DNA from 2 places in the Isoalcanivorax beigongshangi genome. Region 1 is predicted to be linked to the other one. Evidence: predicted binding sites of a transcription regulator. Region 1 holds the regulator's gene; the other holds the start of a gene.
What was found. The regulator sigma-54, encoded in region 1, starts transcription at its own class of promoters, with help from an activator protein. The targets are predictions, from matches to a motif close to TGGCACNNNNNTTGCTNT.
Positions count from the first base shown of each region.

Region 2: the regulator sigma-54 is predicted to act here: its motif matches at 12,764-12,781, upstream of AB5I84_RS02585 (phenol hydroxylase subunit).

Region 1 covers NZ_JBGCUO010000001.1:2,402,336-2,417,788, reverse strand. The annotation lists gene AB5I84_RS10990 (YhdP family protein) at 1-1,426, shown strand, start outside; gene AB5I84_RS10985 (carbon-nitrogen hydrolase family protein) at 1,426-2,271, shown strand; gene tldD (metalloprotease TldD) at 2,255-3,769, shown strand; gene AB5I84_RS10975 (nucleotidyltransferase family protein) at 4,271-4,999, shown strand; gene yjgA (ribosome biogenesis factor YjgA) at 5,056-5,595, opposite strand; gene pmbA (metalloprotease PmbA) at 5,644-7,008, shown strand; gene AB5I84_RS10960 (BPSS1780 family membrane protein) at 7,050-7,928, shown strand; gene AB5I84_RS10955 (HPr family phosphocarrier protein) at 7,970-8,263, opposite strand; gene rapZ (RNase adapter RapZ) at 8,260-9,114, opposite strand; gene ptsN (PTS IIA-like nitrogen regulatory protein PtsN) at 9,185-9,658, opposite strand; gene hpf (ribosome hibernation-promoting factor, HPF/YfiA family) at 9,679-9,978, opposite strand; gene AB5I84_RS10935 (RNA polymerase factor sigma-54) at 10,049-11,497, opposite strand; gene lptB (LPS export ABC transporter ATP-binding protein) at 11,632-12,357, opposite strand; gene lptA (lipopolysaccharide transport periplasmic protein LptA) at 12,354-12,878, opposite strand; gene lptC (LPS export ABC transporter periplasmic protein LptC) at 12,859-13,416, opposite strand; gene AB5I84_RS10915 (KdsC family phosphatase) at 13,413-13,919, opposite strand; gene AB5I84_RS10910 (KpsF/GutQ family sugar-phosphate isomerase) at 13,916-14,887, opposite strand; gene AB5I84_RS10905 (MlaC/ttg2D family ABC transporter substrate-binding protein) at 15,100-15,453, shown strand, end outside.
Region 2 covers NZ_JBGCUO010000001.1:589,948-605,400, reverse strand. The annotation lists gene AB5I84_RS02660 (DUF4260 family protein) at 1-288, opposite strand, end outside; gene thmT (2-hydroxymuconate tautomerase) at 580-771, opposite strand; gene AB5I84_RS02650 (SphA family protein) at 782-1,591, opposite strand; gene dmpH (2-oxo-3-hexenedioate decarboxylase) at 1,653-2,447, opposite strand; gene dmpG (4-hydroxy-2-oxovalerate aldolase) at 2,449-3,480, opposite strand; gene AB5I84_RS02635 (acetaldehyde dehydrogenase (acetylating)) at 3,492-4,430, opposite strand; gene dmpE (2-oxopent-4-enoate hydratase) at 4,464-5,249, opposite strand; gene AB5I84_RS02625 (2-hydroxymuconic semialdehyde dehydrogenase) at 5,261-6,721, opposite strand; gene AB5I84_RS02620 (catechol 2,3-dioxygenase) at 6,780-7,703, opposite strand; gene AB5I84_RS02615 (2Fe-2S iron-sulfur cluster-binding protein) at 7,715-8,032, opposite strand; gene AB5I84_RS02610 (NADH:ubiquinone reductase (Na(+)-transporting) subunit F) at 8,043-9,104, opposite strand; gene AB5I84_RS02605 (phenol hydroxylase subunit P4) at 9,118-9,480, opposite strand; gene AB5I84_RS02600 (aromatic/alkene/methane monooxygenase hydroxylase/oxygenase subunit alpha) at 9,541-11,043, opposite strand; gene AB5I84_RS02595 (MmoB/DmpM family protein) at 11,081-11,347, opposite strand; gene AB5I84_RS02590 (aromatic/alkene monooxygenase hydroxylase subunit beta) at 11,361-12,347, opposite strand; gene AB5I84_RS02585 (phenol hydroxylase subunit) at 12,422-12,724, opposite strand; gene AB5I84_RS02580 (sigma 54-interacting transcriptional regulator) at 13,019-14,722, shown strand; gene AB5I84_RS02575 (helix-turn-helix transcriptional regulator) at 14,723-15,406, opposite strand.

The DNA.
Region 1 (15,453 bases):
GCTCGATACGGACCTCAATGGTGTCAGCTCGCTCTATCCCGCGCCGCTGGGCAAGCCGGCGGCGCACAAGCTACCACTGTCGCTGGTGGTGCGTGGCGCCGAGCAAGGCACCCGCATCAGCGCGGTGCTGGAAGGACTGGGCGCTGCCCATTTGGCATTGGATCAAGACGGCGGCCTGCAACGGGGCGCGGTGCGGTTTGCTGCGCCCGGCGTCAGCCTGCCGGAGCAAGGCTGGGTGATTGACGGTCAGGTGCGCGATCTGGACCTGCCCGGTTGGGTGGCGCTGCTGGCGGCGGACGACAACCCATTCGCCGGTGGCGGTGGTGGGCTGACCTCACTGCGGCTGGCGCTGGATGCAGATGATGTGCAGTTGGCTGCGCAGCGCCTCGGCGCCACCCGGTTGGTGGCACAGAATCGTGGCGGCGGCTGGCTGATGGGGCTGAACAGTGCGCGGCTCGCCGGGGAACTGTACCTGCCGCCGGATTACCGCCAGCGTGGCGACACGCCATTGGTGGCTGATATTGAGCGCTTGGTTTGGCCGTTCTCGGACGTGGTCAGCAGCGATCCGGCGCGTTGGGAGTCGCTGACCCCGGATACGGTGCCGGTGGCCGATCTGAGCGTGCGCAATCTGGTGGTGCACGGCACTGCCTACGGTGATTGGCAGGGCCAACTGCGCCCGCGCGATCACGGCACCGTGTTGCAGGGTCTGCACGGTCAGTGGGGCGCCACCGTGGTGACCGGCGATGTGCAGTGGTGGCAGCAAGAGGGGCTGCAGTACAGTGCCCTCAATGGCCATTTGGCCAGCAAAGACCTGGGCGCATTGCTGCGCAGTGCCGGTGTCGATCATTTTGCTGACAGTCGCAATGCCTCCGCCCACCTTGACCTACGTTGGCAAGGCGGTTTGCTTGATTTTGACCCGCGCGCCTTGCAAGGCACCATGGACGTCACCGTGGAGCAGGCCTCACTCTATGCATCGGACCGCCACGCCTCGGCGTTGAAAGTGCTGGGACTGCTGAATATCGGCAATACCCTGACCCGGCGGCTGCGGTTGGATTTTTCTGACCTGGCCGACGATGGCTTGCTGGCGGACCGGGTGCGCGGCACCTTCCAGTTTGATGGCCCGCGCATCGACACCGACAACCTGCGCATCCGCTCGGCCGCTGCCGAGTTTGAGATTGCCGGCCGGCTCGATGTGGTAGCGCAGACGCTGGATTATCAGATTGACGTCACGCTGCCGCTGTCGAGCAATCTCTACGCCGGTTGTCTGGCGGGGCCGGCGGCCTGTGCCGGCATCTTTGTGGTGGAGCGCCTGTGGGGCGATCGCCTGGAGAAAATGACCAGCATGAAGTACCACGTGGCCGGCCCCTGGGACAGCCCGCGGGTGAATGAAAAGCCCAGTGACTACGCACCGACGGAGGAACATTGATGCGTATCGCCGCTGTCCAGCTGTGTGCTGGAACCGATCTGGGTGCCAACCTGGCCGCTGCCGGCGAAGGCATTGCCCGCGCTGCCGCGGCCGGTGCCGCCTTGGTGGTGCTGCCAGAGAACTTCGCCTGTTACGGTGGTGATTATCGCGCCTTCGCCGCCGAGCAATCGCCGGTGGTGATGGAGTGGCTGGCGGCCCAGGCCCAGCGCCACCGCATCGTGGTGCACGGCGGTACGCTGCCGCTGGCAACGCGCCCGGATGGCAGCCTGATGGCCGATGGTCGGGTGCGCACCAGTTCACTGGTTTGGGGCAGCGATGGTGAACTGCTGGCCCGCTATGACAAGATCCACCTGTTTGACGCCGAAGTGCCGGACGCCCAAGGCCGCTACGCCGAGTCCGACCAGTTCGAACCGGGCGACCAGTTGGTGTGCTTGCAGGTGGGCGGCTGGACGCTAGGGCTGGCGGTTTGTTATGACCTACGCTTCCCGGCGCTGGCGCAAGCATTGGTTGGGCAGGGCGCCGAATTGCTGCTGTACCCGAGCGCCTTCACCCAGGTCACCGGTGAGGCGCATTGGTCGTTGCTACTGCGGGCGCGGGCGGTGGAGACCGGCTGCTATGTGTTGGGCGCCAACCAATGCGGTCAGCACAATCCTAAGCGTGCCAGTTATGGTCATTCGCAATTGATCGATCCATGGGGCCAGATCGTCGCCGAGTGCGATGGGCAGCCCGGCCTGCTACGGGCCGAACTCGACAAATCCTGGCTCAGTACCGTGCGCCAACGGCTACCGGTGCAGAGCCATCAACGTTTGCAACCGGTGTGGCAACAACATGTCCGTGATTCCTGATCCCCGTTCCTTGGCCGTGGCCGACAGCGCCGCGGCGCTGCATGTGGCTGACCGCGTTGAGGGCGACGCGGTGGAGCAAGCCCGCGCTCTGCTGCTGGCGCCGGCGGCGCTGGATGACAGTGCGCTGTCGGCGCTGCTGAGCCAAGCCATGACTGCCGGCGTTGATTACGCCGATGTTTATTTCCAACACTCACGCCACGAAGGCTGGGTGCTGGAAGACGGCGTGGTGCGCGACGCCAGCTACAACCTTGAGCGCGGCGCCGGGGTGCGGGTGGTATCCGGTGAGCGCACCGGTTTTGCCTACAGCGATGACATCCAACTGCCGTCGCTGCGTCAGGCCACCGATGCCGCGCGCGCTATTGCCCGCGCCGGCCAACAGCAGCGGCCGCAGGCGCTGAACGGCCATGGTCGGGTGCAGTTGTATGGCGGCGAAGACCCGATCGGTGGCTGGGATGCGCCGCGCAAAGTGGCGTACCTGACGCGGCTGGACCAGTTGGCACGCCGCTGTGATCCGGCGGTGGTGGAAGTGACGCTGTCGCTGCACGCGGTGCAAGACATCGTGCTGGTGGCCGCCACCGATGGCACCTTGGCCGCCGATGTGCGGCCGTTGGTCCGGCTCAGTGTGTCGGTGTTGGCCGAGCGCAATGGCCGTCGCGAACGCGGCAGTGCTGGCGGCGGTGGCCGCGTGGCGCTGGATTGGTTCGAGGAGGGCCAGCGCGGTGAAGCGTGGGTGCGCGATGCGGTGCGCCAAGCGCTGGTGAATCTGGATGCGCAGCCGGCGCCGGCCGGCACGCTGCCAGTAGTGCTGGGCCCCGGCTGGCCCGGTGTGTTGCTGCATGAAGCGGTGGGCCATGGCTTGGAGGGCGACTTCAACCGCAAGGGCACGTCGATGTTCGCCAAGCGCATGGGTCAGCAAGTGGCGTCGTCGCTGTGCACGGTGGTGGATGACGGCACCCTGCGCGGCCGCCGCGGCTCGCTCAACGTTGATGACGAAGGCACCGCCACTGAATGCACCACGCTGATCGAGAACGGTCGGCTGGTGGGGTACATGCAGGACAAGCTCAATGCGCGCTTGAGCGGCCACCGCGCCACCGGCAACGGCCGCCGCGAATCCTACGCGCACCTGCCGATGCCGCGCATGACCAACACTTACATGCTGCCCGGCCCTCACGATCCGGGTGAAATCGTCGCCTCGCTGGAGCGCGGCATCTACGCCGTCAACTTCGGCGGTGGCCAGGTCGACATCACCTCTGGCCGGTTCGTGTTTTCCACCAGCGAAGCTTACTTGGTGGAAAACGGCCGCATCGTGGCACCGGTGCGCGGCGCCACCTTGATCGGCAGCGGCGCGGAGGTGATGCAGTCGATCACCATGGTTGGCAACGATCTGGCGCTGGATACCGGCATCGGCGTGTGCGGCAAGGAAGGTCAATCGGTGCCGGTGGGCGTCGGCCAGCCCACGCTGCGGGTGGAAGGGCTGACTGTCGGCGGTACTGCCTGATACTGACTTCGATCGACCCCGCGTGAGCGGCAGTCGATCCGTGGCTGGGCACGGTGGCCCCTGCTGCGTTGGGGTGCCCGCGAGAGTAAGTCCGGCAGCGAGGGCGCTGCCGGCTTCGCGGTGGGCCTCGGCTTGGCGGCTTGGACGTGGTGGTGACGGCCATGTTGCTGCCGGGTCTATTTGCCATACCGTTACCGTCCTGGCTCCCGTTCCTGATTCCGACCCCGATACTGGTGCCGGTGCCGGTGCCGGTTTCGGTCCCGATCCCGGTGTCGGTGTCCGTGCTGATGCTGATGCTGATGCTGATCTTGGACCTGACCTCGCTCCTAATATCGCTCCCAATGGTGTCTTCGCTGCTGAGACCGCCCCCGATTTTATGGGTCCTGTTTGCCAAGTGTTTTGCCTCGGCGTCGGTTGTGATCTCCCCAATGATCACTGTGCTTGGCCGGTGCCGTCGGTCCGTCGCATGGCGGCCGTGACACGCCGCTTGGCAGTGCGACTATGATGCCGATGAATGTCGATGCAGAGGGCTGCATCACCACCTTGCCGGCTCGACCGGTGGCGACACCGTTTGCGGCACTGGTGGACGCTGCGCGGGAGGGTCTGGCGGCGACGGGTCTGCTGCATAGCCTGGATCTCTACGGCAGCGTCGCCAGTGGCGCGGGGCTGCCGTTCCGTTCTGATCTGGACCTGTGCCTGATGCTGCGGCAGCCGCCGTCAGCGGCGGTGCGGCAGCGGCTGGAGACGTTGTGCCGGCAGCTGGCGCAGCGTTGGCCGGTGGTGAGCAAGGTGGATCTGGGCTGGTTGGGCGATCTGGAAGGCCGGCAGGGTTTGGCGTGGCGTTACTGGCTGAAACACCATTGCGTGCACCTGGATGGGGTCGATCTGGGGCCGGCGCTGCCGCGCTGCCGGCCATCGCGGGCTCTGGCCTGGGCGGTGAATGGCGATGTGCTGAAGGCATTGGAACAGTACGACCGGCGTTTGCTCGCCGCTGGGGACTGTGCGGAGGTGTTGCGCTGGCAGCGGCAAGCCGCCGGCAAACTGATCCGCTCTATCCATGTACTGCGTAACGACGATGACCGTGATTGGCCGATCAGTTTGGCCCAGCATCGTCAGTGGTTGACGCGGACTTGGCCGCAGCAGACCTTGGCGCTGGATTATTTTATGCAGCAGGCGCAGCAACCGGTAGTGGATGTGGTGCCGTTTCGCCAGCGGCTGGCGGCGCTGTAAACATGGCTGCGCGCGGGGATGGAATCGGCTGCTGCCGATTGAGGCCGCCGCGCCGCTCAATACAGCGGCGCGTGGCGCTCCAACTCGTTCAGGTAGTTGTAGAATTTGCGCCGTTCGCGTTTGAAGCGTTCACGGGTGGCGGCGTCCGGCTCGACACCGTCCGGCGCGCGGGCGGCCAGGTAGTTGCGCAGCAGGTTGCGCAGATGCTGGCGGTCGGCCTCGCTGTATAGGTCGGTGATCTCGTTCAGTACCGGTTGCGCGGCGCGGCTGTCGGCGCAGGCATCAAGGCGTTCCATCCAGTCCAGCAACCGCTTGTGGCGGGTCGGGTCGGTGAGCGCGGCCAGCGCCCGCTCGATGGCCTCGCCATCGGCACCGCGCATCAATTTGCCGATGAACTGGGCATGGCGGCGGCGGGCTTCGTGGGAGGTGATGCGGCGACTTTCGTCAATGGCGCGCAGCAGCGGTTCGGTGAGTGGCAAACGGGCTAATTCACCGGCCTTCAGACTCATCAATTGTTCACCGACATCCTGCAGCGCACTGACCTCTCGCTTGAGTGCCGATTTGCTGGGCAGGAGGTCGTCGTTATACTCGTCCATCTTTATCGAATTTCCGCTGCGGTCTTTGGCCGCCAAGTGTACTTGCCCATGCCCACGAACGAAATGTCTGCTGCCCCCACTGCGCTCGACAGCGAGCAGGAACTGCTGCACCTGCGTGCGCGCGCCGAGGCGGTGCTGGCAGAAGCCGCACGGCTCGGTGCCAGCGCTGCCGAGGTCAGCCTCAGCCTCGGTCAGGGGCTGTCGGTGACGGTACGCCTCGGCGAGGTGGAAACCCTCGAATTCCACCGCGACCAAGGCCTGTCGGTCAGCGTCTACAACGGCCACCGGCGCGGCTCGGCCAGCAGCAGTGACCTGTCCGATGACAGCCTGCGCGAAACGGTGGCAGCGGCTTGGGCGATTGCCCAATACACCGGCGAGGACGCCTGCAATGGTCCCGCCGAGGCCGCCCTGCTGGTGACGGAGGTGCCGGATCTGGACCTTTACCACCCTTGGTCGCTGACGGCTGAAGACGCTATTGCGCTGGCGCGTGAGTGCGAACAGGCCGGCCGCGACGACGCGCGCATCATTAACTCTGAAGGCGCCACCGTCAGCAGTGGCAGCCATGTGCGGGTGTTCGGCACCAGCCAAGGTTTTGTCGAAGGCTATGCCAGTTCCCACCACAGCCTGTCCTGCGTGCTGGTGGCAGAGCAGGAGGACGGCATGCAGCGCGACTACTGGTACGACAGCCAGAGCTGCCCACAGCGGCTGGCGCCAGCGGCGCAGATCGGCGCCAAGGCGGCGGCGCGTACCTTGGCGCGGCTCGGCGCAGGGCGGCCAGCCACCGGCGAATACGGCATCCTGTTGGCGCCGGATGTCGCGCGTGGGTTCATCGGCCACTTTGTCGCCGCCATCAGTGGCGGCGCGCTGTACCGTAAATCGTCGTTCTTGCTCGACCGTCTCAACAGTCAGGTATTCCCTGAGTGGCTGTCACTGCGGGAGTTCCCGCACTTGGCCGGTGGCCTGGCTTCGGCACCCTTCGACAGCGATGGGCTGCCCACCCGTGAGCAGGACTTTGTCCGCGACGGCGTGCTGGTGAGCTATGCACTGGGTCTCTATGCGGCGCGCCGGCTCGGCGCCATGCCCACCGGCAACGGCGGCGGCGTGCGCAACCTGCGCATCACACACGGTGACGCCGATGGTGCGGCGTTGGCGCGTGAGCTGGGCGACGGCATTTTGGTCACCGAGGTGATGGGGCAGGGCGTGAACCTGGTGACCGGCGACTATTCGCGTGGTGCCGCCGGCTTCCGTATCGAAGGCGGCGAGATCGCCGGCCCGTTGGAAGAATTCACGATCGCCGGCAACCTCAACCAACTGTTTGCCGGCTTGGTGGCGGCGGGCAGCGATGTGGATGCGCGCGGCGCTATCCACTGCGGGACCTTGTGGCTGGACCGCGTGAAAGTGGCCGGCGCCTGATTTTTTCTACTACTCAGTGACTCGAAGGGAGCACACGCAGCATGCAGGACAGCAATCCGTATCAACAACCCAGCGAATCAACGCTGCTCGCTGGTGCCGCCACCGGTCTTGAACCGACGCTGGTGGTCGGAGAACCGCAGGCGAGGCCGGCGGCCGCCGGCATCCAATGGCTGGTGGATACCGGCCGCCTGTTCAGCCGCCACTGGGGCGTGCTGCTGCTGTTCGGCCTGCTGCTGATTGGTGTGCAGGCGCTGTCGATCATCCCGTTCCTTGGCATCATTGCGATGTTCCTGCCGTTCTTCCTGATTCCGGGCTTGTTCGTGATGATTGGCGAGGCGGAGAGCCGTGGCACGGCGGCGCAGTTCAGCGATGTGTTCCGGCCGTTCTCCACGCACCTGGGTCCGTTGATCTTGCTGCTATTGCTGCTGGTCTTGGTGATGCTGGGCGTGATGCTGGTGCTGGGCGTGGTGATGTTCATCGGCGTCGGCTCCATGCCGAGCCCGGAAATGCTGATGAATGATCTCAATAATGGCCGGGTCGGTGCCCAAGCGCTGCTGATGCTGCTGGGCGGTTTGCTGGGTGTGGCGTTGTTCATCCTGGTGGGCGCTGCGTTCATGTTTGCGCCGGCGCTGGTGGTGCTGGGTAATCTGTCTGCTGGCGCGGCGGTGGCGGCGAGCATGCGCGGTGTGCTGCGCAATATCCTGCCGTTCTTGGTCAACGGTCTGGTGCTGATGCTGGGTGTCTTGGCAATCAGTGCCGTGCTGGGGGTGGTGGGCTACTTGCTCTACTCGCTGTCACTGCCCGGCGTGGTGCTGATGGTGCCCGCGGTGATCATCGGTGTGGCGCTGATGCTAGTGCTGATGCCGCTGGCGTACGTGTTCCAGTTCGCAATCTTCCGCGATATCTACCGCCGCGCTTGAGGGCTGGGCGGGCGCCATCCGGCGCCCGCCGCATTCCGGTTTTATTCTGCTTCGTCGAAACGCCGTGCGAACAGGTCGGCTAGTTCGGCCATGGCGGCGTCGGCTTCCGCGCCTTCGGCGCATACCTCTACCTCCGTGCCTTGTGCCGCTGCTAGCGTCAACAGCGCCATGATGCTTTTTGCGTCGGCGTGGCGCTGCGCCACGCTCAGGATGATGCGGGCTTCATGGCGGGATGCCACGCTGACCACTTTGGCCGCCGCACGGGCGTGCAGGCCGAGGCGGTTGCGAATTTGCAATGTGGCGTGGCAACGGGGCACCGGAATTCCTTGGTTCATGAGGACAGCTGCAGGTGGCGCACCTGCGGTGCCCAGCCGGATTTTTCCAATCGTCGCGCGAGCTGCTCGACCACGAACACCGAGCGGTGCTGACCGCCGGTGCAGCCCACCGCCACCGTCATGTAGGTGCGATCATTGGCTTCGTAGCGCGGCAGCCAGTCCAACAGCAGCCGTTCAATGTCATCAAGCAGCAGGGCGGTGTTGGACTGCGCGTTGAGGAATTCAATGATCGGCAGATCGCGGCCGTCGAACGGGCGCAGCAGCGGGTCCCAGTGCGGATTGGGCAGCACTCGTGCGTCCATCACCAGGTCGGCATCAGACGGTACGCCGTTCTTGAAGCCGAATGATTCCAACAGCAGAGACAGCCGGCCGCCGCGTTGAGCGACCCGGTCACGGATCAGGTTGCGCAGCGTGTGCGGTTCCAGGTGATCGGTGTCCACCAGCAGGTCGGCTGCGGCTTGAATGCACTCCAGCAGCCGGCCTTCGTGCTCGATCGCCTCGGACAGTGACATGTCTTGGTCGCTGAGCGGGTGGCGCCGGCGGGTGGCGGAAAAACGCTTCAGCAGGGTGTCGTGGTGGGCATCGAGGAAAATGATCTCGGTGGCCACGCCCTGGGATTTCACTTGCTGGAGGATGGCGTCGAACACCGGCAGTTGGCTGCGCAGATTACGGGCATCAATACCCACCGCTACCCGCGCGACGTTGTGGGTCTCTTCCTGCAATTGGCTCGCCAGCGTCGGCAACAGGCCAATTGGCAGGTTGTCCACGCAGTAGTAGCCAAGGTCTTCGAAAGCCTGCAGCGCCGTGGTTTTGCCGGAACCGGAACGGCCGCTGAGAATCACCAACTTCATCCAGCAGTCTCCGTGGGCCACGGCCGCAGCCGTGACCGGAATCATCTCAGGGGTGGGCGCCGGGGCCCGCTTAGGAGGTTATGGCTAACTCGATGTCAGAGTCCACCGCAGCCCGATACAAGGCGTCGCCGGAGTCGGCGGCACGCAGGCCATCGCGATAGGCCTGTTCATTGAACAGCGCCGCCAGGTGGCTGAGGGTTTTCAGGTGTTGTTCGGGGTTGTCTTCTGGCACCAGCAGCACGAACACCAGATCCACCGGGCGACCGTCAACGGCGTCAAAGTCCACCGCTTCTTCAAGGCTGATCAGCATGCCGGTAGCGGTGGTGCAGTGCGGTAACCGGCAGTGGGGAATGGCAATGCCTTCCCCAATGCCGGTACTGCCGAGACGTTCGCGAGCGATCAGGGCATCAAACACCTGTTGCTCATCCAGATCAGGGTTGTCGCGGGACGCCAGCTGGGCGACCTGGTCGAGCAGTCGCTTCTTGCTGCCGCCCTGCAGACGGTAGTGGGTTCGTTCCGGAGTGAGCAGTTCGCGTACGCGCATGGTTGATGCCTAGTTCGGTCTCAGTGTCCCTGGTTGCGGTTGACCGACTTCTCCTTGTGCTTCAGAAGCTGTCGGTCGAGTTTGTCAGTGAGCAAGTCAATGGCAGCGTACATGTCGTTGGCTTCGGCGGCCGCAAACAGCTCGCCCCCGGCTAACCGGATGGTGGACTCGGCTTTGTGGGAGGCGGGTTCCGGCGACAGCGTGACCTTGATGCTGGTGATGTGGTCGAAGTGGCGCTCCAGGCGCTCGAACTTGCCATTGACGTAGTCACGCAGGGCGTCGGTGATTTCCAGGTGATGGCCGCTGATGTTTATTTGCATGGCTGACTCCTGTACAGACTCATGGATCCGACATCCTGCGGGGCCGGAGTGTAGCGGTTTCCGAAAGCCATTACACCAGCCGCTTACGCTCGCTGGATGCCGGAATTTTCATCGCTTCCCGATACTTTGCGATGGTGCGTCGGGCCACCTGGATCCCCTGGTCATTGAGCAGGCTCGCAAGCTTGCTGTCACTTAAGGGTTTCTTTGGATCTTCGGCAGCCACGAGCTTTCTGATAATTGCACGAATCGCAGTACTTGAACACTCGCCGCCGCCGTCGGTGCCGACGTGGCTGGAGAAGAAGAATTTCAGCTCGAACAGACCGCGTGGAGTGAGCATGAATTTTTGTGTGGTGACGCGCGAAATGGTGGATTCGTGCATCTCCACCGCTTGTGCGATGTCGGCCAGTACCAGGGGCTTCATCGCTTCCTCGCCGTAGTTGAAGAAGTCCTGCTGTACTTCGACGATGCGCGCCGCCACTTTCAGCAGCGTCTCGTTGCGGCTTTGCAGACTCTTCAGGAACCAGCGCGCTTCCTGCAACTGGCCACGCAGGTAGCTGCTGTCCTCGTCGCGCTGGGGGCGGTTGGCAGCGGCGCTGTAGTAAGGATTAAGGCGCACCTTGGGCAAGATGTCGGTGTTCAGCTCCACCCGCCAGCGGCGGCCAACGCGGCGCACCACCACATCCGGCACGGTATGCTCCGGCTCGCTCGGTGCGATGGTCTCGCCCGGCGCCGGGTGCAGTTGGCGCAGCAACCCGAGGGCGGCGGCCAGTGCGTCTTCGGACAACCCCAGTTCACGGCGCAGGCGCGGCAGGTCTTGGGCTTCCAGCAGTGCCAGTTGGCCGGTCAGCGCCAGCGCTTCGGTGCGCCATGGTGTACGCGCCGGCAATTGCTGTAACTGCAGCGCCAAGCATTCGGCCAGGTCACGGGCGGCGACGCCGGGGGGGTCGAATTGCTGGACTCGGTGCAGCACCGCCAGTACTTCGTCGGGTTCTGGATAGTCGGCATCCGGCAGCGGCTCGCCCCATTCGCGGCGTGCGGTGGCAGCAATGTCGTCGAGCGCGGCGATCAGGTAGCCGCGCTCATCCAGTGCTTCGATGATGGCGTAGGCGATCAGTCGGTCGCTGTCGCTCATGCGCGCCAGATTCAGTTGCCACAGCAGATGATCTTCGAGACTGGCGTGACTGCCGGTGCGTTGCTCCCAGTCCTGTTCGTCATCCGGCGGGGCGCCGGCGCTGGGGGCTTCGGTGTAGACGTCATCCCAGTCCACATCCACCTGGCTGTCGTAGTCGTCGAGCACGGCGTCGTCCGCGCCGCTCACTTCGCTGACGGCGTCATCATCGTGCTCGGGTGCATCCAGTGGGGCGTCCTCATCCAGCTCCAGCAGCGGATTGGTTTCGATGGCCTCCTGGATTTCTTGGCGCAAGTCCAGCGTCGACAGCTGCAGCAGGCGGATGGCCTGTTGCAGTTGTGGCGTCATGGTCAGCTGTTGGCCAAGTTGTAACTGCAGGCCTGGTTTCATCCCCCGGTACTTCCTTGAAACGCTTGAACCCCCGGAGCATAGCAACAAGCAATTATCGTGCCCATTATTGACAAGCGTGCGGGAGCAGATTTTGTGATGGGTGCCGTGCCCGCCGGGTGGCACGGCACCGGGGATCAGAGACGGAAGTCAGCGCCGAGGTAGACGTCGCGCACTTTCTTGTTGGCGAGGATGTTGTCGGAATTGCCCGAGGCAATAATGTGGCCTTCGCTGACGATGTAGGCGGTGTCGCAAATATCCAGCGTTTCGCGCACGTTGTGGTCGGTGATCAGTACGCCGATGCCGCGGTCGCGCAGGTGCGAAATGATGCCTTTGATGTCGTTCACTGAAATCGGGTCGACCCCGGCGAACGGCTCATCCAGCAGGATGAAGGCCGGATCGGTGGCCAGGCCACGGGCGATCTCGGCGCGGCGCCGTTCACCGCCGGACAGACTCATGCCAAGGCTGTTGCGGATATGGGTGATGTGGAACTCCTGCAGCAGCTGTTCCATGGTCTGCTCGCGCTGGGTGGCGGTCAGGTCCTTGCGGGTTTCCAGGATCGCCATGATGTTGTCGGCCACCGACAGCCGGCGGAAAATGCTGGCTTCTTGCGGCAGGTAGCCGATGCCACGCCGGGCGCGCCCGTGCATCGGCAGCGCGGTGATGTCGTCGCCGTTGATCTCGATGCGGCCGGCATCCGGTGGCACCAGCCCAACAATCATGTAGAAGCAGGTGGTTTTGCCGGCGCCGTTGGGGCCTAGCAGACCGACCACTTGGCCCGCCTGAACTTCCAGCGACACATCTTCGATTACCCGCCGGCCTTTGTAGCTCTTGGCCAGGTTGCGTGCGCACAGCCGGTTCATCGGCGCGCTCCCTCGTTGTTGTTGCCCTGTTGGGTGTCGGCGGCTGGAATCACGATGCGCACCCGGTCCTCTGGGGTGGTGCCACTGGCTTCGACGTTGCGGCTGCGCAGGTCATAGACCACGCGGCCGCCTTCAAAGGAGCGGCCGTTCTGGCGGATGCGGGCGTTGCCGGACAGCACAATGCGCTGGTCGGCGACGTCGTATTCGAGTTTGTCGCCACGGGCTTCCAACTCATCGCCTTCACGCAGCGTGACCGGGCTGCCTTGCGCAATAACGTGGTGCAGCACGTCATTGCGCAAATGCAGCTCGATGCGATCGGCGGTGACCTGACGATTACCCTGGCGCAGTTCGGCATTGCCTTGGTACAGCCCGAAGCCGTCCTGTTGGCGGAACACCGCCTTGTCGGCACTGATCACCACGTCGCCGCCGCTGCTTTCGGTGGCCGCTTGGGCGGGCACGGTCAGTGCCAGGGCCAGCAGCAGCGCGCCAAGCGCCGGACGTTTACTGGGGAAGCTGTTCATAGCGGCTGGTCACTCGTCCGTTCAGTTCCAATTGGCCCTCGCCGAGGGCGGCGCGCATTGCGTCGGCGCGGGTTTCTCCGGAGCGGCCGCTCAGGGTGACCGGGCCCGGGGTGGTGAGCAACTCTTCCTTGGGCTGGTAAACCAGTTCCTCGGTAGTGAGCAGCACGTTTTCGTCGCCATGATGGCGGGCGTTGACCTCGTCACGCAGACGAATATGGTCGCCTTTTTCGGTGACGATGGCTTCCTTGGCGCTGACTTCCCATACCAGTTCTGGGTCGTACAGGCGGAAGTCCGGGTCGCTCAGCAGGGTGCGTTGTTCGCCATCCATCTCTGCCAGTTGGCTGGCGCGCAGGTCGTACTGCAGCCGCCCAGTTTCAGAAAAGCTTTGTGCGGTGACCTGTTCGGCGATCACGAACGGTGCGCTTTCACGGTCGCTGAACAGGTCTGGTACCCGGTCTTCCCATTCGTGCAGCGTCATCATGGCGACCAGGGCCAGCAGCAACACGCCGGTGGCACTGAGGACGCCTTGGCGCTTCATGCTTTACCGCCTTGGCGGGCACTGATAATCAGATCGCACATTTCGCGCACCGCGCCGTCGCCGCCGTTGCGGGTGGTGATGGCATGGGCCGCTTGCTTGGCGCAGTCGTGCGCATTGGGCACTGATAGCGCCAACCCGGCCCAGGCCAGTGCCGGTACGTCGGGCTCGTCGTCGCCGGCGTAGCCCACTTCGTGGGCGGCAAAGTTGAGCTGGTCGGCCAGCGCCTGCAGCGCCACGCCTTTGTCTTCACGGCCTTGGATCACATGCTCAATGCCGAGATCCGCAGCGCGGCGCGCCACCATGGCAGAGTTGCGCCCGGTGATGATCGCCAGCGTTACGCCGCTGCGTGCCAGTTGTTTGAGACCATGGCCGTCGAGGGTGTTGAACACCTTGAACGCTTCGCCGTCGGGACCGTAGTACAGGCCGCCGGCGGTCATGATGCCGTCGACATCGAACGCCATCAGGCGCACCCGGCGGGCGCGCTGCATCAGGTCAGTACTCATGCCACACCCGCCTTGAACAGGTTATGCATATTGAGGGCGCCGATCGGGCGCCGCTCGGCGTCCACCACGATCAGCCCGTTGATCTTGCGCTCGTCCATCACTTTCAGTGCTTCCGCGGCCAGCCGGCCGCTGTGAATCACTACCGGGTTGCGCACCATGACGGCGTCGATGCGCAACTGGCGCAGGTCGCTGAGCGGTTGGTCGAGCACCCGACGCAGGTCACCGTCGGTGAAAATACCGCTGAGTAGACCGTCGGCGTCGACTACCGCGGTCATGCCGAGGCCTTTGCGGCTGATTTCCATCAGGGCGTCGGTGAGCACGGTGTCTTCCGTCACCAGCGGCATGTCGTCACCGCTGTGCATCAGGTCATCCACGGTCAACAGCAAGCGCCGGCCGAGGCTGCCGCCGGGGTGCGATAGGGCAAAGTCCTCCGGCGAGAAGCGGCGGGCTTCCAATAGGGCGATGGCCAGCGCGTCGCCCATTGCCAATGCGGCGGTGGTGCTGGACGTGGGCGCAAGGTTATGCGGGCAAGCTTCTTCCTCCACCGCGACTTCCAGATGCACATCAGCTTGGACCGCCAGTGTTGATTGCGGTTTGCCAGTAATGCTGACCAGTGCGATGCCGCGGCGCTTGAGCACCGGTAAAATCGCCAGCACTTCGGCGGTTTCGCCGGAGTTGGAGAACGCCAGCACCACGTCGCCGCTGGTGATCATGCCGAGGTCGCCGTGGGACGCTTCGGCCGGGTGTACAAAGAACGCCGGCGTACCGGTGCTGGCCAGGGTGGCGGCAACCTTGCTGCCGATGTGGCCGGACTTGCCCATGCCGGTGACAATCACGCGGCCGGGGCTGTCCAGCAGGCGCTGGCAGGCGGCGTCAAACGCCGCGCCGACGGTGGGGATCAGGGCGGCGACAGCGTCGGCCTCCACGCGCAGCACCCGGCGTGCGGTGTCTTGAAAGCGGTTGCTCATGGGGTCTCCTCGGCGCAAGTGCGGCGCATTATACATGGCTCGATGGCGCCGGTGGCCAGCTTCATTAACCGGCGTGCCAGCACTGCCGGCCGGAACTGTTTCCACCTGTGACGGCTCTCAAGGGCACAACGGCGCATTGAGCGCTGGTACCTGGGTGCGAGGCTGCGATAATGGCGCCTTGCAACGCTGACGCCACTTCAAAGGAATCGAACATGACTATGCTTGCTTTGCGCCGCTGGGCCCTGCTGCCGCTGATGTTGTTGGGGATGCTGTCGACCGCGGCAATGGCCGAGGCGCCGGCGCCGGATGAGGTGGTGCGTCAGGCGGTGAACTCACTCACCGCCCGCATCGACCAAGAACGCGAGCGGTTTGACCGCGATCCGGCTTACACCCGCATGGTGGTGACCCAGGAGCTGGAAAAAATCGTCGATTTCCGCCGCATCACTCGACTGGTGATGGGTGAGTACTTCAACGGCGCCACCCGCGAGCAGCGCAACCGCTTCCTGGAGCGCTTCCGCAACAACCTGGTGCAGACCTACGCCGCCGGCATCACGCTCTACAACGGC
Region 2 (15,453 bases), 1.8 Mb from region 1:
CAACGCGCGGTCGAAGCCAATACGCGCCGTCCAGATCAGCCCGACCGCCAGCAGCAGCGGCGGCCCGCCGCCAGCCCCGAGCGCTAAACACAACAGCGCGCCCACATAGCTGTGGCTAAGGTTGTAGCCCCAAGCTCCGATCCGTGGCCCCAGTAGGTACAGCAGCAAAGGCGCATCCAACGCCAAGAAACCCAATACGAACCCACCCCAACCGGCCCCCCAGCGGCTGTACGCCAGCAGACTGACCCACAGCACCGCCAGCCCTTCCAGTTGCAGTATCCGTTTCACACCGGTCTCCATCGCATCCTGCTCCGTGTCGCCGCTCTGCTGCCCTGCTGCCAGCGTGCCGTAACGTCGTGACAGTTTGCGGGTGCCCTGTAGCACCCCCCAAGCTAGGCGCTAGCGCAACGTCCGCTCCCGTTGGCCCAGCAACACGTGATTGCCACGCCGCCGCGGTTTGGCAGCGACCCGCGACGCTGACGGCGCCTGCGATCAGGCGGTACCGGCCATAAAAAAGCCCGCGACACCGGCCATGACACCGGTGCCGCGGGCGAGTCAGAACCGCTCAGCGCCGAAAGGTCAGCGGCCGCGCGCCTTGGCCGATTGCCCGGCGATGCCAAAGTGCTGCTTGGGCAGCTCCTGTAGCAACACCCGCACCGTGTCCTGTGGCACGCCAAGACTGGCGACAATGGCGTCGGTGACAGCGGCAATCAGCGCTTCTTTCTGCGCGTCATCGCGGCCTTCCATCAGATGGATATGGGCGATCGGCATGGCCGCCTCCTCAGAATGCTTTGACCAGTGACAGTCGGATCAAAGTGCCCTTGGGCCCGTTGTCGCCGATCTCGTTTTTAACGGTGAACTCTTTATAGGCGGCCCCTTCCAGACCAATGCCGTGGCTTGGCCAGAAGTAACCCACCGAGGCGCCGGCGGCATGGGCTTCGGATTTGTCATCGTCCATGCCGAGCTGGTTGTAGCCCACCAGCGACCAATCCACGCCTTGCACGGTACGGCTCAGCGCCCACTCCAGCGTCAATTGGTCGTCGATGGCGCCGCGGGTGGGCGCCTCGTAGCGGCCCAGCAGCGACACGCTGGTGGCGCCGTCACTGTCGAGCAGGTAGGTGCCGCCCAGGGTGAGCATTAACGAGCTGTAGCCCAGCCCCGGGTCCGCCGGATGGTCATTGCGACCCACGTCAGACCACAGCCCCAGCCCGGCCACCGAGTGCCAACGCTCGCCGTGCCAGCCGAGGAAGCTGCCAGCAAACACATCGCCAATACCACCGTGCTTGTCCTTCAGCACGCCCTTCACTTCAAGGTCGGTTTGGATCAACGGAATGATGGTTTCAAAGCCGAGCTGGCCGCCCAGCACTTGGGTGTCCGACACAAAGATCAGGCGGTTAGCGAGTGCGGTGACGTCCACATCCAGATTGCGATCGTCGGCCCCGTAATGGACCGCATCACCCTTGTAATAGAAACCCGGCGGCGGCACCGCAGCGGCGCGGGTGCCCTCAATACCGGCCACATAATGGCCAGCGTGGGCGGTGGCAGACAGACCCAGCAGGGCCGCGCTGGTCCAGATCAAATATTTCTTCATGGTAGGCCTCACGTCATTGTTGGCTGTTGTTATGCGTGTGTTATGCGTGGAGCGGCGCGCCTCATACAAAGCGCGCGCTGATGGAACCCAACCCTTGGTACCGGATGTTGATGGCATCGCCTTTGTTGACGGTGACCGCTGCGGTGATGCCGCCGGTCATGATGAAGGTGCCGGCGGGAATTTCTTCGCCGCGCTCGCCGAGCATATTGGCCAACATCGCCACCGACGCCGCCGGATGGCCGAGCACCGCAGCGCCAGCGCCGGTGGCCACCACTTCGCCGTTAATTTCCATCACTACACCCAGCGTTTTCACGTCCACATCTTCCAGCCGCGCCATGCAACCACCGGTAATGAACCGGCTGGATGAGCAGTTATCGGCAATCACGCTGGTGAGGTCGAATTTGAAATCGCGATAGCGCGAATCGATCACTTCCACCACCGGCAGGATGAAGTCGGTGGCGCGCATCACGTCACCGATGTGAATGCCGGGGCCTTTCAATGGCGCCTTGGTGACGAACGCAATTTCCGCTTCGATCTTCGGGTGAATCAGCTCGTCCACCACCACGTCACCGCCTTCCGGTACCGAGAAATAGTCCGCCAGGAATCCGTAGATCGGCGTTTCCACGCCCATCTGAGCCATCTTGGCCCAGGACGTCAGGCCCATTTTCAAACCCACCACCTTGTGGCCGCGCGCTTCTTTGCGGCGGCGGATTTCCCATTGCACGTCGTAGGCGTCGGCGAAGGTCATGGCCGGGTAATCGGCGGTAATTTTGGTAATGTCGTGGGCCTGCAACTCCGCGTTTTCCACGTGTTCGGCCAACGTTTTGATCTGTTCCGGGGTCAGGGTGCGGGTCATGTCAGTGCTCCTTCTGCGCGGCCAGCAGGTCGAGGGCCACGTCCACAATCATGTCTTCCTGGCCGCCGACCATGCGCCGACGGCCCAGCTCCACCAAAATATCCACGGTCTTCAAACCGTATTTCTGCGCCGCTAATTCCGAGTGGCGCAGGAAGCTGGAGTACACCCCGGCATAGCCCAACGCTAGCGTTTCGCGGTCCACCCGCACCGGGCGATCCTGCAACGGCCGCACGATGTCGTCGGCGGCATCCATCAAGGTGTACAGATCCGTGCCGTGTTCCCAGCCGAGCCGCTCGGCGGCAGCAATGAACACCTCCAGCGGTGCGTTGCCGGCACCGGCGCCCATGCCCGCGAGGCTGGCGTCCACGCGGTCGCAGCCCTCTTCCACCGCGGCGATGGAGTTAGCCACCCCCAGCGACAGGTTGTGGTGGGCGTGCACCCCGGTTTCGGTGTCAGGTTTGAGCACCTCTTTGAGCGCGCGGAAACGGTCGCGGATGTCCTGCATCGACATGGCGCCGCCGGAGTCCACCACGTACAGACAGGTGGCGCCGTAGTCCTCCATCAGCTTGGCTTGCTGGGCAAGCCCGGCCGGTGTCTGCATGTGGCTCATCATCAGAAAGCCGACGGTGTCCATGCCCAGGTTGCGGGCAAACTCAATGTGTTGGCGCGACACGTCCGCTTCAGTGCAATGAGTCGCCACCCGCACCACGCGGGCGCCGGCATCGTAGGCATCCTTAAGGTCGTGAACGGTGCCGATGCCAGGCAGCAGCAGCGTGGCAATGCGCGCATGGGTCAGCTCCTCTGCCACCGCTTCGATCCACTCCAAATCGGTGTGGGCGCCGAAGCCATAGTTGAAACTGGAGCCTTGCAGGCCATCGCCGTGGGCCACCTCAATGGAGTCGACCTTGGCGGCGTCCAGCGCGCGCGCAATCGCTTTCACGTTGGCAATCGAATACTGGTGGCGGATGGCATGGCTGCCATCCCGCAAGGTGACGTCGGAGATATACAGTTTGCGGGCCGGTTTGAATGTCATGGCAGAACTCCTCACGCGCCTGCCGCTGCAGCGGCAATGCGCTCGGCGGTGGCCAGTGCAGCGGATGTCATGATGTCGAGGTTGCCGGCATAGGCGGGCAGGTAGTGGGCGGCGCCCTCCACTTCCAGGAACACCGTGGTTTTCAGGCCGCTGAAGCGGCCAACGCCGGGCAAGTTCAACGGCGCGTTCTCGGCAATGCGCTCGAACTGCACCGCTTGTTTCAAGCGGTAGCCGGGCACATAGCGGTTGACCGCCGCCACCGTGTCTTCAATCGAGCGGCGCACCGCACCTTCATCCGCTGCCGCCGAGAGCACATAGACGGTGTCGCGCATGATCAACGGCGGCTCCGCCGGGTTCATGACGATGATCGCCTTGCCCTTGCCGGCGCCGCCGATCACTTCAATGGCGCGCGAGGTGGTTTCGGTGAACTCATCGATGTTGGCGCGGGTGCCGGGCCCGGCCGACTTGCTGGCAATGGAGGCAACAATTTCGGCGTAATGCACCGACGCCACCTTGGACACCGCCGCCACAATCGGGATGGTGGCTTGGCCACCACAGGTGACCATGTTGACGTTGGTGGCTTGCAGGTGCTGTTCCAGATTCACCACCGGCACGCAGTAGGGGCCGATTGCCGCCGGCGTCAGGTCCACCAATCGAATGCCCGGCTTGGCGGCGCGCAACCTGGCATCGTTGTGCACATGGGCGTTGGCAGAGGTGGCATCAAACACCAGCTCGATGTCGGCAAATTCCGGCAGCGCGATCAAACCGTCGACGCCGTCATGGGTGGTGGCCACGCCAAAGCGGCGGGCACGGGCCAAGCCGTCAGAGTCCGGGTCGATACCGACCATGGCGCCCATTTCGATGTGCTGTCCATGGCGCAGCACCTTGATCATCAGGTCGGTGCCGATGTTGCCGGAGCCGATGATGGCCACCTTTGTTTTTTTACTCATATTCGTTCTCCCCGCAGCAGGCTGGGTTCGCCGTCAAACAAAGCGCACGCTGGCGCTACCGATGCCGCCAATGTCCACCCGCATCACGTCACCGGCCTGCACCGGCTCCAGCGGCACTAGTGAGCCCGACAGAATTACCTCGCCGGCCTTCAGCGGAATGCCGAAGCGGCCCAACGTATTGGCCAGCCATGCCACGCAGTTCACTGGCGACCCTAGCGCCGCCGCGCCGGCCCCGGTGGAAAGGATGGCGCCGTTTTTTTCCACCACCATGCCGCAGGTGACCAGGTCGACCTGGCGCGGGCTCACCGCCTGATCGCCGAGCACAAACAGCCCACAGGAAGCGTTGTCCGCCACCGTGTCAGCGATGGTGATGCGCCAGTCCTCCACGCGTGAATCCACCACTTCGAAACACGGAATCAGACACTCGGTGGCCGCCAGCACATCGGCAGCAGTGACACCGGGACCGGTCAGGTCTTTCTTGAGAATGAAGGCCACTTCGCCTTCCGCACGCGGCTGAATCAGGCGGTCGCTGATCGGCATGTCCTCGCCCTGGTTGAACACCATGGCGTCGGTGAGAAAACCGAAATCGGGTTGGTCCACCTTCAGCATTTGCTGCACCGCACGAGATGTGAGGCCGATTTTCTTGCCGATCACCTTCTCGCCGTCGGCCAGTCGCCGCTCCAACAAATGCAGCGAAATGCGGTAGGCCTCGTCCACCGTCAGGTCCGGGTGGCGATCGGTGGGCGGCGTAACGGTGTGGCGGCCGCGCAAAGCGTCGTACAGCTCATCGCCCAGGGTCTGAATCAATGTGGTGCGCATCGGCTTTCCCCTTACAGCTTCACGCAGATATTTTTCAGCTCGGTGTAGAACTCGAGCCCGTGGATGCCGCCTTCGCGGCCGATGCCGGATTGCTTGGCGCCGCCGAACGAGGTGCGCAGATCACGCAGGAACCAACTGTTGACCCATACCAGCCCAGCCTCGATCTGCTCCGCCACGCGGTAAGCGCGGGCGCTGTTTTCGGTCCAGATGGCCGCAGCGAGGCCGTATTCGGTGTCGTTGGCCAGCGCGATCACTTCTGCTTCCGTATCGAACGGGCGGATGTGGCAGCAGGGGCCAAAGATTTCTTCGCGAATCACCCGCGCATCGTCGGGCAAGCCCGTCCAGATGGTGGGCTCAATCCAGGCACCGTCATTCAGTTCGGCGCCCATGTCCGGCACACCGCCACCGATTTCCACGGTGGCGCCTTCTTCCACCGCCAAACGGTAGTAAGACAGCACTTTTTCACGGTGCTCCAGGCTCACCAGCGGACCGAAATTAGCGTCACTGTCTTCCGGCCGGCCGCTGCGCAGCTTGGCCACTTCTTCTTTCATACGCGCCAGAAATTTCGGAAAAATACTGCGTTCCACATACACCCGCTCGGTGGCCAGACAAACCTGTCCGCAGTTGACGAACGCCGAGCGCATAGTGCCTTCCACCGCTTTTTCGAGATCGCAATCAGCAAACACGATGCCGGGATTTTTGCCGCCGCATTCCAGCGAAATATTGCGCAGTCCCACCGAGGCGGCACGCATGATGGCTTCGCCGGTGCGAGTCTCGCCGGTGAAAGTGATGGCGTTCACCAGCGGGTGCTGAGTGAGAAACTCACCGGCGGAATCTGGGCCGAAACCGTGCACCACATTGAACACACCGGGCGGCACGCCGCATTCGTTCATCACCTCGCCTAGCAGCGTGGTGGTGGCCGGGGTTTCTTCCGACGGTTTCACCACCACAGTGTTGCCACAGGCCAGCGCCGGACCGACTTTCCAGGTCATCAGTAGCAGCGGCAGGTTCCACGGCGCGATCACTGCAATCACCCCTTTCGGGGTGCGGTGACCAAGGTTCACCGCACCGCGCCCGTCCGGGGTATCCATGCGGAAGCCTTCGGTGGGCTGGTTGGCCACGGTTTCGGCAAAGGCTTTGAAGTTGGCGGCGCCCCGTGGGATGTCGATGTGGGATGCCATGGCGCGTGGTTTACCGGTGTCGCGGCATTCAGCGTCGAGGAACTCATCGAAGCGCTGGTTGATGCGGTCCGCCACTTTGTTCAGCAGCGCGGTGCGCTCGGCTTGGGTCAGGGCCCCCCAAGGCCCACGCAGCGCTGCATGGGCGGCGCGCACTGCCGCATCCACCTCCGCCTTGCCGGCTTCGTGGACTAGGCCGATCAGGCTGTTATCCACCGGCGTGCGGTTCTCAAAGGTGTTGCCGCTGGCCGATGCCACGTAGTGGCCGTTGATAAAATGCTTGAACTCTTTCATCAGCCTTTCTCTCTGCAATGGACTGCAGCCGGGTGACGCGCACCCGGCCCCGGACAGATCAGGTCAACGCAGTCAGGAAGCGCTCGTTGAGCTGGCGGTCGTGGTAAAAAATCGCCTTGCCCAGTTGGTCGGCGTCCCAAGTGATCGGCGGGTAATCCGGATAGTGGTAGTTACCGCCGCAGAACACTTCGTTGCGGTTGCCAGACGGGTCGAAGAAGTAAATGGTTTGGCCGTTGGTGAGGCCGTGGCGCGTGGGACCGATGTCGATCGAGGTGTCGGTCATGGCGATCAAGTCCGCCGCGCGCAGCACCTGTTCCCAGGTTTCCAAATAAAACGAGGCATGGTGGAATTTGTTTTTTTCACCGTGCTTGATGAACGCCACGTCGTGCGCCTTCATCGACACCGTAAGGAACTGCGCCACCCGGTTGCCGTCCGGATCCATCACCTGCTCGGCCAGCTCAAAGCCCAGAATGTTGATGAACACGTCATAGGTGCCATCGAGGTCGTCGCCGTACAGCAGGCAATGGTCGAACCGCTGCACCCCCATACCCTTGAGATCGCGCGGCCAGGCTTCCGGATTACTGGGGTGAATGCCCCATTTGCCGGTTTGCTCCTTGGTGGCAAACAGCTCGAAGAAATGCCCCGTGGGCGCTTGGAAGCGGATGCGGCGGCCGCATCCGGTCAGCTCCTCGGCCGGGATTTCCTCCACCGGCAGACCGTAGGCCCGCAGCTCCTGCGCCAGCCCGTCTACCACCGCCTCGTCGAGGCATTTAAACGCCATGAAATCCATGCCTGGGCTGTCGTCTTCGCGCAGCACCACCGAGAAGCGATCTACCTCGGTCCAGGCTTTTAGATAGACCCGGCCCTGGCTGTCGCGATCAACCTCGATTAGCCCCAGCAGGTCGGTGTAGTGTTGCAGCGCTTCATCAAGATCCAGCACACGGATTTGCACGTGCCCCGGACGCATCACACCTTTTCTCATCGTCGTTATCCTTATTCAGTTGGGGTGTTTTGAAACAACCGGCAGTGATCCGACTCGATCACCAGATCGGTCTGCGGAATCACCCGGCACGCCAGCGCATAACCCAGCGCACGGTCTTCCGCGCTCACGTGGCAGCGACTCATTTTTTCGCAGGCCACCTCGCCGGACAGGATGCGGATGCGGCACAGCCCGCAGCCGCCCTTGCGACAACCCACCCGGATCAGCTGCTGGCCACACTGCTCCATGCCTTGCAGCAGCTTGTCTCCACGTCTGATCAGCAACACCTGATCGCGGTTGCGCACATGGATCCGGCAGAACTCAGTGTCCATGGCAGTTTCCTCAGATGCGTTTGAACAACGCCGAGCGGGTATTGCCCTCGGCGGCATCGGCGGCGGTGAGGAATTTCTCCATATGGATATCCGCCTCGAACACCCGCCCTTGCATTAGCGCGGTGATGGCGGCATCGATCATCGGCGGCGGGCCGCACAGATAGGCCTTATGGCCAGCAAAACTGCCGTTGAAATGGGTCTTGGCTGCTTCGTGGACAAAACCGACATAGCCCGACCAACTGCCGCAAGACGGCGCTTCGTTGAGCGCCGGGTGGTAATGAAAGTTGGCGTGCTGCGCGGCCCACTGCTCAAACCGCTCACGGTGGTACAACTCATCAAGACAGCGCGCGCCTTGGAACAAGTGAATCTGACGCTCATCACCGCGTTCGAGCAGATCGGCAATCATCGATTCCGGGCTTGATAGGCCCGAGCCGCCGGCGATAAAAATCACGTCCTTCACATCTGATCTGCGCACGAAAAATTGCCCGTAAGGCCCGGATAGCGCCACGCTGTCGCCGACCTGCAGCTGGTCGTGCACCCAGCCGGTGCCGGCACCGCCCTCCACCCGCCGCACATGCAGCTCCACGGTGTCGGGCCGGCTCGGCGGATTGGCAATCGAGAATGCGCGCGTGGCGCCAAGGCCGGGAATTTCCAGATTCACGTACTGGCCGGCTTGAAACGCCATGTCACGATCCAACGCCATGGTGATGCCCTTGATGGTGGGTGACAGCGCTTCGATAGCCACCACAGTGGCGCGGTAGTCTTCCACTGTGTGGCCGGCGAAGTCCGGGTCCACATCGATGTCTGCTTCGATCACCAAATCTGACTGCGGCAACGCGCAGCACGCCAGCACCCGGCCCTCTTCGCGCTCCATATCCAGCAGTGCAAAGGGCGAGGCATCGCCGGTGTCGCAGTCGCCCTCCAGAACCTGCACCTTGCAGGTGCCACAGGTGCCATGACCACAGGCAAACGGAAGCCACACACCCTGGCGCAGCGCCGCGGCCAGCAGGGTCTGGCCCTCCTCCACCGTGACCACAGCCCCGGTGGGTTCCACAACCACTTCGTATGTCATGACCTGCTCCCGTTCACACACCCTTGCCCTGGAACCCTTTCAGGTTCGGAGTCAGGAACCGCAGGATGGATTTGTGGGTAATGCCCTGGGCCGACAGCGACTGGTCGAACTGCGGCACAAATGGGCGATGGTCATGACGCCACTCGGCGTCTTCCCAGCGCACCTGATCGAATTCCGGGTGGGCGGCAAACGCTGGACCGGCCACCTCATCGAGAAAGGCGCGCAGCGTCATGTCTGGGCTCACCGCAAACGCGAAGGGGGCGCAAAACATCAGGTGACGATCCCAGCCGATGTAGAGCAGCTGGTTGCCGTGAAAATTGGCCTGCACATCGAGCGCCGGCATCTTGTAGTCGTTAACAATCGCTTGTACGGGCATGTTGTTATCCTTTTTCTTAGTGCGTCCGCCGCGCCGCAACGCGGCGGACCGGTGACACGCTCAGGACACTTTTTTCCACTTCTTCCAGCGTTCTTCGTCCGGCGATCCTTTCAGGTCCAAGTTGTCTTGGCCGAGGGTGATGTTGTAGTAATCGGTGAGGATCTCCTCCACCGACGGGCCGCCGCAGTTCCCCTGGAAAATTTGATGCACCGGCAGCCAAGCCTGCACAAATTTCTCTGGCTCTTGATCGAACACGTGCTGGCAACCGTCGGAGCAGAAGTGGTACTTCTCGCCCTCGTATTCAGACAGCCGGTAGCAAATCTGCTCAGGGTCACTCATCTCGGTGAACGCCATCGGGATTTGGCAGGTCTGGCACAGCTGCGGCAGGCCGGCGGTGTAAAAGCGCTTGCCCTCAGCTTCCAGCTTGCGCGCCAGCTCCCAACGCGGGCGGTAGTACTTGTCGAAGGTGTCCGGGTACTTGGCGCTCAGCCAATCCAGCTCCTCATCCGATGGGATCCAGGTGTGGAAGGCGGCGGCGTGGTTGTAGTTGTAGAAAATCCACCAGGCTTGGTGCGAGACGTGCTCTTTTTCTTTTTCGGTGGTCTTGACGAACTCCGGCATTTTGATGCCATAGCGGGCCAAATCCTTGAACAGGGCCCCGCCAGCTTCCTCGAAATACACCTCCCAGGCTTCTTTCCACGACATCACTTTGTTGGGCAACATGTAGTCCATCATCATCGCCACCAGTGACAGCAAGCGGGTGCCGCGCCAGAACCATTTGTCGATCCACTTCTGCACGATCGGCACGTTGTCTTCGTGCTGCTCCAGCAGGAACTTGACGATCTCCAGCCCCAGCGTCATGTGGCGCGCCTCATCGGATTGCGCGGAAAAACCGAAGGTGCAGGTGGCCATGTCGCCGTTGTGGGCCGCGCCGGACATGAACGGCACAAACAGCAGGTTGGTGAGCACGTATTCGAAGCTAAAACTGATCGCCACCAGAAACTCGAACGGGCCGGCGGTGCGTGCATCTTCAAAGAACGACTTCGGCACCGACAGGTACCAGACCCGGTCGTGCATGTGCGACCAATCCTGGAAGCCGTCGAAGAACTTGTTGTAGTGGCTCATGGCGTGAATCTGGGTTTGCACATGACGCAGCTCGTCAATGCACTGCATCTGGCAGGCCACCCGCGCGCCAGCGCCACCGAACTGGCGACCGACGTGGGCGTAGCCTTGGTAAGCCTGGTATTCCAGCGGCGTTACGCCGGTCAGGAATAGCTTGATGGCGTTGACGTAACGCACGTCGGCGACGTTCAGATGGGCGTTGTTTTGCGCGAACGCATCAAAAATGGCGTACAGCTTTTTTTCTTTTTCAGCTTGGTATTTCCAGTAAGCATCCATGGTCAGACGGAACGGATCTTCCCATTTCGACCAGTCGGTGATCTTGATGCCTTCGAAATCCTCGTACGGAAAGGCCTCTTTGCGATCAGCGTAGGAGTAGTCCCAGTCGAGGTCACGGGTGAGCGCGCGGTAGCGCTCGGTGAGGTTCATTTTTTGCGTGCTCATGGCTAACCCTTTTGTTGTTGTGGTGGCGCGGGCGCGGTCAGTTCCAGTGCAGGACCATCTCGTCCTCGTCCTCACTGACGTTGCCGCCGAGGGTAATCAGGCTCAGGTGCAACTCTTGCAGCTCCCAGTCGCGGCCCATCTTGTCTTCCACGCTGGCCTTGCGAATCACCAGCCGGCCACTGTTCTCAATGCGAATCATGGCCGGCTGCCGCTGGATCACGGCATCGGGGTTGTCGTCTTCAATGGCTTCCACGATGTAGCGCGCGTCATCGTTGTCCTGCAGCGCGATATAAACTTTCGACATGGCAGTTCTCCTGTCAGGCGCCGAGGCCGAGTTTGCTGACGCGGGTATCGAGCGCCGCCAAGGCTTGCGCTAAGGCGTCGTCACCCAATGCCGCTGAGGCAATCGGTGCCAGCGCCTCGGCAGCCCGTGCGCGCCAGTCGGCAATCCACTGATTGAGCTGCGCGCGGTTGGCATCGGATTCGGCGGCAGCGGCTTTCACCACCGCGTCGAACCAGCGGCAGATGTCTTTGTTCCAGCTGCGCATGAAGTCGGTGAGCAACGCCACATCGCGGGCGCCGTCAGCCACCAGCTTGTCGTCCATCTGCCGGTAGAACAGGTCGAACACCAGGGTGTCGAGCACCAGGTTTTGAGCCAACACCACCTCGAACCAGTCCTGCACCACCGTCATCTGCTCACACAGCGCACGCAGGCCCTGCCACTCGGCGGCATGCAGCCAGCTGTCTTTGGCAGCGGCCAGTGAACTGCCGCTGTTGTGATCCAACAGCAAGCCGATGCGCGACAGATATTGAGCAATGCCAAGGCGGTCCATGGCGTTGTAGAGCAGCGCCTGAGTGATAGCGGTGCCGAAGCCGAAGGCGCAGCCATACATGTTGTTGAGGTTGGCGGTGCTTTCCGCGTGACGCAGCGGCAGCAGCCGATGGATCAGGTAGTCGCACACCTTCGGCGACAGGTTGTCTTTGAGGGCGCGTTTGTCGAAATACGCAAAATCACTTTCAGCGATTTCTTGCATCTTGGCGCGGTTTTGCACGTAGGCGCCGTAGTAGAACTGGCGCGGATCTTTGAAGTCGTACCAATCGCTCATCACGATGGCGGTGCGCGCGCGATCGTTGAGCTCATGTTGCGGCTGCCACAGCGGGCGATAGTGAAAATTGACCACCGACTGCAGATCGTAGGTGGCTTCCTGGTAGCGGCTGGCCGCCTTGTCACCAAAACGGCGTTCCAAGTTGGCGTAGACGTTGCGCACCGGCTCGAGGGCGGACGTCTTGATCTCAAGCACCATGTTTCTCACCTTCTCCGTGGCGGCTAATCACCGCCTGTTGTTGTTATCAACTTGTGGCGCAGTCGCGCCGCGCGTCAGCGTTGGCGCGCCATCAGCGTGTCGTCGCCGTAGCGCCACTTCTCCATATCGGCGTCCACCGCTGCCGCTTGCTCAGTCGTCATGTGACGCACTTCGTGAGTGGCGCAAAAACTCTTGAACGCCTCTGGCGGCAACACCAGCTCGACAAACAGCGTCGGGTCGTTGATGGAAAAATCGAACTCCACAAACCGGGCATCCGGCGCGCTGCGCACCCGTACGTACTTGGTCAGCGGCAGCGGCACCACGGCGCCGTCACTGCTGCCGGGGTGCCGCGCCTGGGCCGGCTGATGCACTGTCATGGGCAGAGCCTCCTTCCTCATGCTGCGGGCAACATAGCCAAGGCAAGCGCCGTGCCAAGTTGCTATCAGCATTCACAACAGGCTGTTTTAGAAAGAAAAAAATTTAATTTTGGTTGTTCTGCGAAGAGCCTTTTGACACGTGAAGCCGCGCGAGGCTTTGATCAAATCCTCAGGCAAAAACGAGAAGTGATGTTTTCATCAAGCCCGTGGCTGCGTTCACAGCCGCGTGGTTGAACCCGCTGCACCCGTGCGCTACTTTCGGTGGCCATAACAATGACAACAGGTGCTTCGCTCATGACTGAGCCCGACACGACCCTGTGCTTTCCCGATCTCGGCGAGCTGCTCAACAAGCTCAAATTCGAGCCGGTGGACGGCAAGGTGTGGGTCAACGAACGCCGTGCGGTGTTGCTGGACTTGTTTTCGCTGGCGTCATTTCGCCACGAAATCGTGATGTCGCTCGGTGTTGAACGCGCTAAAGGTTTTTTCATGCGGCTGGGCTATTACTCCGGGCTGCGCGATGCCGAATTGGCGCGCCAGCTGCATCCAGACATGCCGCCGGAAAAAGCGTTTCTGACCGGCCCGCAAATGCATGCGCTGCGCGGCATGGTGAAAGTGGTGCCACTGTATGTGGAGTTCCGCCCAGAAGAGCCGCACTTCCATGCCTCATTCGAGTGGATTGATTCGTTTGAAGTAGAGATCGCTCGCACCCACTTAGGGCCGATGGGCGAGCCCGTGTGCTGGTCGTTGATCGGCTATGCCTGTGCCTATTCCAGCCACTTCACCGGCCTCGAAATTCAGTACCGAGAAGTGGAGTGCCAAGGCCACGATGACGAACGCTGCATCATCGTTGGCAAACTCGCCCATGAATGGGACGACGCGGAAAACTTTCGCCAATTATTCAAAATATCGCCGTTGATTGATGAGTTTTATGAACTCCAATCGCGCATCGTTGCGCTAGAAAAACAGCGCCTCGATGCCAGTGACATTCCGCCGGCGTTGGGCGAGGCGCCGCCGTTCACCAGTGCCTTGAAAGTGATCGATCAAGGCGCGCCCTCGGACGTCACCATGTTGCTGATCGGCGAGACCGGCACCGGCAAGGAAATCCTTGCTCGCCGGGTGCACAGCATGAGCCGCCGCAAAGAGGGCCCGTTCGTGGCGGTGAACTGCGCGGCGATCCCACCTGAGTTGATCGAAGCAGAGTTGTTTGGTGTCGAAAAAGGCGCCTACACCGGCGCCACCCAATCGCGCAGCGGCCGCTTCGAACGCGCTCACGGCGGCACCTTGTTCCTTGATGAAGTGATCGAGCTGAGTCCGCGCGCCCAGGCGGCTCTACTGCGTGCGCTACAGGAAGGAGAGATCGAACGCGTCGGCGGCACCCGCAGCCAGCGGGTGGATGTGCGCATCGTCGCCGCCACCAACGAAGACCTGGCCATGGCGGTGCAACAAGGCAAGTTCCGCGCTGATTTGTTTTACCGCATCAACGCCTACACCGTGGTGGTGCCACCGCTGCGTCAGCGCCGCAACGATATCGGCTTGCTGGCGGAGCACTTCCGCAAGCGCTATGAGCACAAGTACCAGCGCAACACCCAGGGGCTTACCGATCGCGCCATGCAGGCGCTAAACCAGCACCATTGGCCGGGCAATATCCGCGAACTGGAAAACATCATCGAGCGGGCGGTAATTCTGACCCCGGAAAATCAGTCGATTTCCGAAGAGCTCGTGCACAGCAGCGTGCGCGTCAGCACGCCACTGGCGCCGGAACACCGCGTCGATGCGGCGTCCGGCACCTTGAAAGCAGTGTGCAGCGAAGCTGCCACGCTGGAGCGCATCGCCGAACAAGTGCTCGACCAACGCATTGAGTTGGCCAAGCTGGAAGACCATCTGCTGCGCAGCGCCCTCCGCCGGGCCGACGACAACTACACCGAAGCGGCCAGCTTGCTGGGCATGACGCGGGCGGCGTTTGCCTATCGGGTGAAGAAGTCAGTAAAGGAGCCTTAATCAGGCGCTGCCCACCGCATCCACCGGCCGCGCCCACGCGATGCGGTGCAGCGCGAAGCGGTGCAGTCGGTCTTGCCCTTCTTCGCGCGCTAACAGGTAACTGGTGCCTTCGCGGGTGACCAGACCACAAGGCAGAATGCGCAGGTAGCGCTCCGGCGTGGTGGCACCACTGCTGTACTGCACATCCAGTTGATGCCGCGCCAGGATTGCCGCCGCCACCGGCTGCCACACGGCGGTGGAAATCCGCGCTGCCGGAAAGCGTTCCGGGCTGCTCTCCGGCTGCCGTAGCCACTGCGCCAACTCGTTGCTCTCCATGCCGGCCAGGTATTTCTGCGCCCGGCTGAAATGGGGTGCCAGCACATCCAGCACTTCTTGCGGCAACACCATCTGCAAATGGTCTTCGGCCATATGCAGCGCCAATGCGATCGGCGCATCAATGTCGCGCAGATCTTGGGTCACGCTTTCTGACAGGCTCCAGCGATGGGGCATGACGGATTCATCACACATCAGCGGGAACGGTCCCGACAAACGCAATAGGTCTCGCTGGACGGTACGGAGACTTACAGCAAATCCGCGCTCACGCAGCTTCTCGTGCAGGGTGGAGGTGGCAATCCGCCGGGGTTCGAGCGGCACCAAGCGCAACAGGGCAAGCAGCCTGAGCGCCGTATCTCTGGCTTGGGACATGATTTGACGGTCCTTGTTATCGGCCTCCAGAAAGCACCGCCGCCCCC